Cohnella herbarum: one gene and its partner. The protein of the gene in region 2 interacts with the protein of the main gene of each other region in a pairwise test. Links are inferred from orthologs where the notes say so. Each region holds a gene or a part of one and is shown on either strand. Other genes may lie near its edges. The genes, in order: hflC and ftsH.

Region 1 (3,328 bases), 3.4 Mb from region 2 along the record:
ACCGCCGGGGCGATTCCGTTTACGGTTATTATTTTGTCGGCGTTTATGCGCTCTATTCCAAGCGAGCTTGAAGAAGCCTCCGTTATGGACGGTTTGAGCGCAAAGGGGATATTCGCGCGAATTATTTTGCCCATTACGATCCCGGCACTGGTAACCGTGTTTATCGTCAACTTCATCGGCAACTGGAACGAGTTCCTAATGGCGAATTTCTTCATCTCCACGGATGAATTGCGTACTCTGCCTGTCGGGATGGTCGGTTTCCGCGACACGTATAATACGAATTACGCGCAAATGTCGGCGGGAATCGTATACAGCATCGTTCCGGTCATGATTATTTACGCAGTCCTGCAAAAACAAATAATCGAAGGTTTAACCGCAGGTAGCGTCAAAGGCTGATTCCTCGGTGACGGAGCGTCCCCCCTCCCGCTCCGTCACTCGATCGCCGCCTTTAGTCGAACAAAAAAAAACAAGGAAACTAATCGTTTCCTTGCCCGATGTCGATCATTTCCAGCAGAGCTGCTGGAATTTGATACTCCTGATCTTTGATGATGATTCTTTTCGTTTTGGCGATCTCGCTGGCTTCGTGATTTTCCTTGATCTCCGCGATTTCGTTATGCAATCTTTCCATTTGCTTATCCAACGCCGCTGCGGAATCAGCGGCTTCTTTCAACTCTTGCAGAAGCCTTAGAGGGACGGCCTCGTTGTATTTGTAGAAAATTTTGTGCTCCAAACTAGCCCAGAAATCCATCGCTATCGTTCGGATTTGCACCTCTACGCATACCTTTTCCTGCCTATCGGACATATAGACCGGCACTTCGACGATCAGATGCAGACTTTGATATCCATTTGGCTTCGGGTGCTCGATATAATCTTTCGTCTCCAAGATCGTGAGGTCGGATTGACTTCTCAGCATCTCTCTGATTCGATAAATGTCGGAGACGAACGAACAAGTAATGCGCAAGCCGGCGATATCTTTTATCTTATCCCGAATACTGACAAAAGAAATATCGCAGCCTTTCCGGTTCATTTTGTTTAAAATGCTTTCCGGCGATTTCAAACGGGATTTCGTATGTTCGATCGGGTTGTAATCGTGCAGGAAATGAAACTCTTCTTTTAAGATTTCGATCTTCGTTTCCAAGGAATCCAGGGCGAATTTGTACATCATTAAAAACCGGGTAATTTCTTCCTTGAATCTTTTGAATTGTTCCATCGGCAGCGGTAAATTAGTCAGAATGGTTCATCCTTTGTCTAAAGCATTTTATTTACCGAGTAAAATGCGAGTGTAAGGCGAATCGATCGGCAACATAATGACCGGCTCATTCTCCAACGTCTTGACGTAGCTTTGCAATGTGCGGTAGAAATTATAAAATTCCGGATCCTTGCCATAAGCTTCGTTGTAGATTTGAGCGGCTTCCTGCTCGCCTTGCGCGATGATTTTCTTGGCGTCAGCTTGCGCTTGTGCCAGCAGCTCCGTTGCCGTACGGTCCGCTTTCGACGTAATTTTGCGGGATTCCTCGTCACCTTCGGACAAATATCGCGCCGCGATGGACTCGCGATCCGAGATCATCCGGTTATAAACGCTCTGCTTGTTCCCTTCCGGCAGGTCGGTACGCTTAATTCGAACGTCTATGATCTCGATACCGTAGTTATCCCTTACGATCGCATCGGCTACATCGTTCGTAATGTCATCGTTGATGTTGCCTCGTTCGGTATTCTCGCTAATAATATTATCATAATTGATCTCGGAAAGCTTGCGACGTACCGAGTTGTATACGGCTTCGTCGATCCGTTGAATGCCCCCGCCCAACGTTTGGACCGTTTTCAAAAAACTTTGCGGGTTGTTGATTCTCCATACGGTATAGTTATCGACGATTATCGGTTTCTTATCCTTCGTCAAAATCGTAGTCGGGTTGCTCTCGTACGTCATTTGGTATTTGGGAAGCTTCGATAAGCTTTCGATAAAAGGAATTTTAAAATGTAATCCCGGACTTTCCTCGACTCTCATCGCTTCGCCGAACTTAAGAACAACCTTGTACTCGCCTTCCTTGACGACGAACAATGAACCGGCGCCGAGAATAATGACGACGATAACGCTTGCGAGCCATATGATTAGTCTTTTACTCATTTCGCGGTCCCTCCTTGCTGAGCGCCTGCAGAACCGGAAGCAGTACCTGTCGCGGCACCCGATGCGGAGCCGGTGTTTCGAAGAAGCTCATTGATCGGCAAATACTTGACGGTATCGCCGTTGGAATCCGAGATGAAAATTTTTGCCTTAGGCAATATCTTTTCCAGCGTTTCCACGATTAATCGGCTTTCGGTTACGTCTTTGTTCTTCGCGTATTCCGCAAAGATTGCGTTAAATTGAGCCACGTCGCCTTGAGCGTTAAGGATACGCGACTTTTTCTCCGCTTCCGCGTTCTCGAGCAACGCTTGGGCTTCTCCGCGAGCTTTCGGAATTTTATCGTTCTCGTATTTGGCCGCGTTGTTGATTTTCGTATTCTTTTCCTCGCGCGCGTTCGTAACCTTCTGGAACGCTTCCTCGACTTGCCCGCTCGGCGGCTCGATATCCTGGAACTTGATGTCGATGATCTGCATGCCCGTACGGTATTTGCCTTGAAGCTCCAGAAGCTTCTCGCGTACTTTATCCTGTATGACGGTTTTACCGTCCGTTATCGCGTAATCCAGCTTCTCGGACCCGATGATGGAACGAATGGAAGAGCTTGCGGCGTTACGCAGAAACTGTTCCGGATTATCGATGTTGTACAAGTACTCGTGAATGTTATTTATTTTCCACTGAACGACCGCGTCCGCGGAAACGATGTTCTCGTCGCCCGTGATCATTAACGCTTCTTCTTCGACCGGAGTAATAACGTCCCCTTGCATGCGATAGCCGATATAAATGCGTTGGGTAAGCTCCGCGGGTACGATAACGACCTGCTGGATCGGATAAGGCCATTTGAAATGCAGACCTGCCGTCGTCTCCGTCGTGTACTTACCGAAAGTCAGTACGGCGGCTCTTTCCTGTTCTTGCACGGTGTAAAAGGATGAATAAGCAATAATTACTACCAAAAGCGCCGCAACGCCAATGCCGATTTTCTTGAGCATGCCCGGCGGCAGATCCAGCGGATTGTTCGGTCTTTTCGGAATTTTTACGAGTTCCATTCAGCCATGTGCCTCCCTTGGTATCTTTCAAAACGCTTCTTGAATTGATACGTGTCGAACGCCCGTACGTTTCATAAATAAATGAAAAACCCCCTAGGTTTAGGAGGTTTATTATTTACGCGAGAACCGGAAGTCCCGGCTGAATTCAAGATTCGACGTCGAACAA
Region 2 (3,271 bases):
TCCGCATCCGTGGATGCCGCCTTCTGAGCGAGGAGAAAAGAATCTCCGCGGAAATCCGCGACCTCCTGTATTTCATCACGCTGATAATAATGAGCGAGAATAATGGCATTACGTTCCTTCTTTAGCTGCATAAGCCGCTCGCGCAATTCGCGATTCTGCTCTGCTTTACGCTCCAGGGCCAAAGCCTCCATGAAAATCTCCTCCCTAAGATGAACCGGTAGTTTGTGAATGAATGCACAAACATGGCGGGAATACTGTCTTTAGTGTGGACGAAAAGGACTTCGTTCATTAACACTTAATTTACACTTGCCTGATAAGGCTGTCAATTCATCTTGAACCGATTGTAAGCCCTTTTTCTCGGCTATGACTTAATATTCCTCAAAGCTGGAAACGCAGCTCCGATTTACCTGTTTCTAACTCGCTTTCTTCCCCGTTTCCACTTCATAGCGAAGGTTTTATGTGCAGTTTGATCGTGCAATGAAAAACGGGGTGCCCCTAAGCGCCATAAGCGCGGGAGCACCCCGTGTAATTTGCTGTTACTTCGGTTCTTCGGAATCGTCGTCTTTGCGCAAGTCCGGCATAGTTGCCAGCGGCTCGTCTTCGCGGGTTTGAATCCGCACTTTAACGTTGCCCAGCGTATCTACGATCGGTTCGGCTTTAGACTCTTCGCCGGAGGAGGAACCTTCTCCCTCTTCGCTCGGAACGATAATCCCCTTCTCGATCAAGGATTTGATCTGTTCGAGGTCAAGCGTCTCCACGTCAAGAAGCGTCTTCGCGATCAAGTGCATCTCGGCGCTCTTCTCGGTTAACAGCTTCTTCGCGCGATCGTAACAATCCCGCGTAATGCTTTGCATCTCTTGGTCGATCTCGTAAGCGATCGCATCGGAGTAGTTCTGTTCATGCCCGATGTCCCGACCTAAGAATACTTGACCCTGAGAGCTTCCGAATTGCATCGTTCCGAGCTTGTCGCTCATCCCGTATTCCATGATCATCGCGCGAACGATGCTCGTCGCGGACTTAAAGTCGCTGTAAGCGCCCGTTCCGATTTCGCCGATGAAGATTTCCTCGGCCGCACGGCCCGCGAGCAATCCCGTTACTTTGTCGAGGAGCTCTTGCTTGGTTACGAGCATACGATCTTCCTTAGGAAGCATGATGACGTAACCGCCGGCGCGTCCGCGAGGAATGATCGTTACCTTATGCACCGTATCGGCATGCTCGAGGAAGAATCCGGCAATCGTATGTCCGGCTTCGTGGTAGGCGACAATGCGCTTCTCGCGATCGCTGATCACGCGGCTCTTCTTCTCCGTACCGACGACAACGCGGTCGATCGCTTCATCGACTTCCAGCATCGCGATATCTTTTTTATTCCGTCGTGCGGCAAGCAATGCCGCTTCGTTCAATAGATTTTCCAAGTCCGCGCCCGTAAATCCGGTAGTCCGCTTCGCGATCGTGCCAAGGCGAACATCCTTGTTCAACGGTTTGTTGCGCGCGTGAACCTTCAGCACCGCTTCGCGGCCCTTCACGTCTGGACGATCCACCGTGATCTGACGGTCGAAACGACCCGGACGAAGCAGGGCGGGATCGAGAATGTCGGGACGGTTCGTCGCGGCAACGATGATGATTCCTTCGTTAGCGCCGAATCCATCCATCTCCACGAGGAGTTGGTTCAATGTTTGCTCGCGCTCGTCATGTCCGCCGCCAAGGCCTGCGCCCCGTTGACGTCCTACTGCATCGATCTCATCGATAAAGATAATGCAGGGCGAGTTTTTCTTCGCGTTCTCGAATAGATCACGGACACGGGATGCCCCGACGCCCACGAACATCTCGACGAAATCCGAACCGGAGATCGTGAAGAACGGAACTCCCGCTTCTCCCGCAACCGCGCGGGCGAGCAAGGTTTTACCCGTACCTGGAGGACCTACGAGAAGAACGCCTTTCGGAATGCGTGCGCCAAGCGCGGCAAACTTACGGGGATCTTTCAAGAATTCGACGACTTCGACCAATTCCTGTTTCTCTTCATCCGCTCCGGCCACATCCTCGAACGTAACCCGCTTTTTCTCTTCATTATAGAGACGGGCGCGGCTCTTGCCGAAGTTCATTACTTTGCCGCCGCCGCCCTGCGCCTGATTGATCAGGAAGAAGAACAGTACGAACATGATAATGAACGGAATGATGGAAGTCAGAAATGTCAGCCAGAAGCTTTGTCCCGGCATTTTTTTGTCTTCGACGGCAATGCCTTTTTGAACAGCCGTATCATGCAATTTCGTTGCCGCAACCTCGGTTAAAGGAAGGCGGCCCGAGAATAAATCGCTCTTGACGTCGGCAGGCTTCTGTTTGTATTTACCGGTAATTAAATAGGTACCGCCTTGTGGCTGAATCGTAAGCTCGGTAGCGTTACCTTGTTCTACCACCTGCATAATTTCATTGTAATTCAAAGCCTTAGTCGTCTCGTTCTTTCCAATGAAAAACTGAACGATTCCGACAGTCACCAAAAAGATAAGTAAGTAAAACCCTGTGTTGCGGATGAACCGATTCATCCCCGACCTCCTCTCGACACGCTTACATCATTTTACCATAGCCTGTCTTGGCATCACAATCACTACGCGCCGTCATAAAGACGACGTGTCTTAACTCGAATACACTTCCGGTTTAAGAATTCCCACATACGGCAGATTGCGGTATTTCTCCGCGTAATCAAGACCGTAACCGACGACGAACGCATCCGGAATCGTAAACCCGGTATAATCGGCGTTCAGGTCTACCGTGCGGCGCCCCGGCTTATCGAACAGCGCCACGACGTTGACGGATAACGCATTGCGGCGTTCCAGCACATCGATCAAATAACTCAAGGTCAAACCGCTGTCAATAATATCTTCTACGATAAGTACGTCGCGCCCTTCAACGGAGGCGTCTAAATCTTTAATGATTTTGACTTCGCCGGAAGACCTTGTGGAATTGCCGTAACTCGATACCGCCATAAAATCAAGTTCGATCGGGATAACGATATTCTTGGACAAATCCGCCATAAAAATAAAAGCGCCCTTCAGTACGCAAATGACGAGCGGATTACGCCCCTCGTAGTCGCGGCTGATCGCCGCCCCTAGTTCCTGTACCTTTTGCTGAATTACTTCTTCCGAGTAGAGAACTTCTTGAATGTCTTTTTGCAAAAAAGGTACCTCCCATTGAGATTATTACACGGTATGATGGCATTACTCCGATCATGCCCTAGTTTTCAGTCCCGACCAAGCATAAACGGATATCGCCGTTCTTA

What was found.
Region 1: the proteins of ftsH (region 2) and hflC interact in binary tests that used the Escherichia coli proteins (3 or more experiments, as listed by UniProt). The link is inferred for Cohnella herbarum from one-to-one orthologs.

What each region holds. Positions count from the first base shown.
Region 1 is NZ_CP051680.1:2,127,795-2,131,122, forward strand. The notes cover bases 193-3,191. They hold hflC (protease modulator HflC), read right to left. Parts: upstream 2,126-3,191; coding sequence 1,259-2,125; downstream 193-1,258. Other genes in these bases: HH215_RS09530 (carbohydrate ABC transporter permease), read left to right, coding at 193-396; HH215_RS09535 (GTP pyrophosphokinase), read right to left, coding at 476-1,210; hflK (FtsH protease activity modulator HflK), read right to left, coding at 2,122-3,162. Also shown: more of HH215_RS09530, read left to right, coding at 1-192.
Region 2 is NZ_CP051680.1:5,558,722-5,561,992, reverse strand. Bases 38-2,979 are described here. They hold ftsH (ATP-dependent zinc metalloprotease FtsH), read right to left. Parts: upstream 2,538-2,979; coding sequence 537-2,537; downstream 38-536. Other genes in these bases: hpt (hypoxanthine phosphoribosyltransferase), read right to left, coding at 2,628-2,979; nadA (quinolinate synthase NadA), read right to left, coding at 38-191. Outside these bases: more of nadA, read right to left, coding at 1-37; more of hpt, read right to left, coding at 2,980-3,167. UniProt on the Escherichia coli protein: Acts as a processive, ATP-dependent zinc metallopeptidase for both cytoplasmic and membrane proteins. Plays a role in the quality control of integral membrane proteins.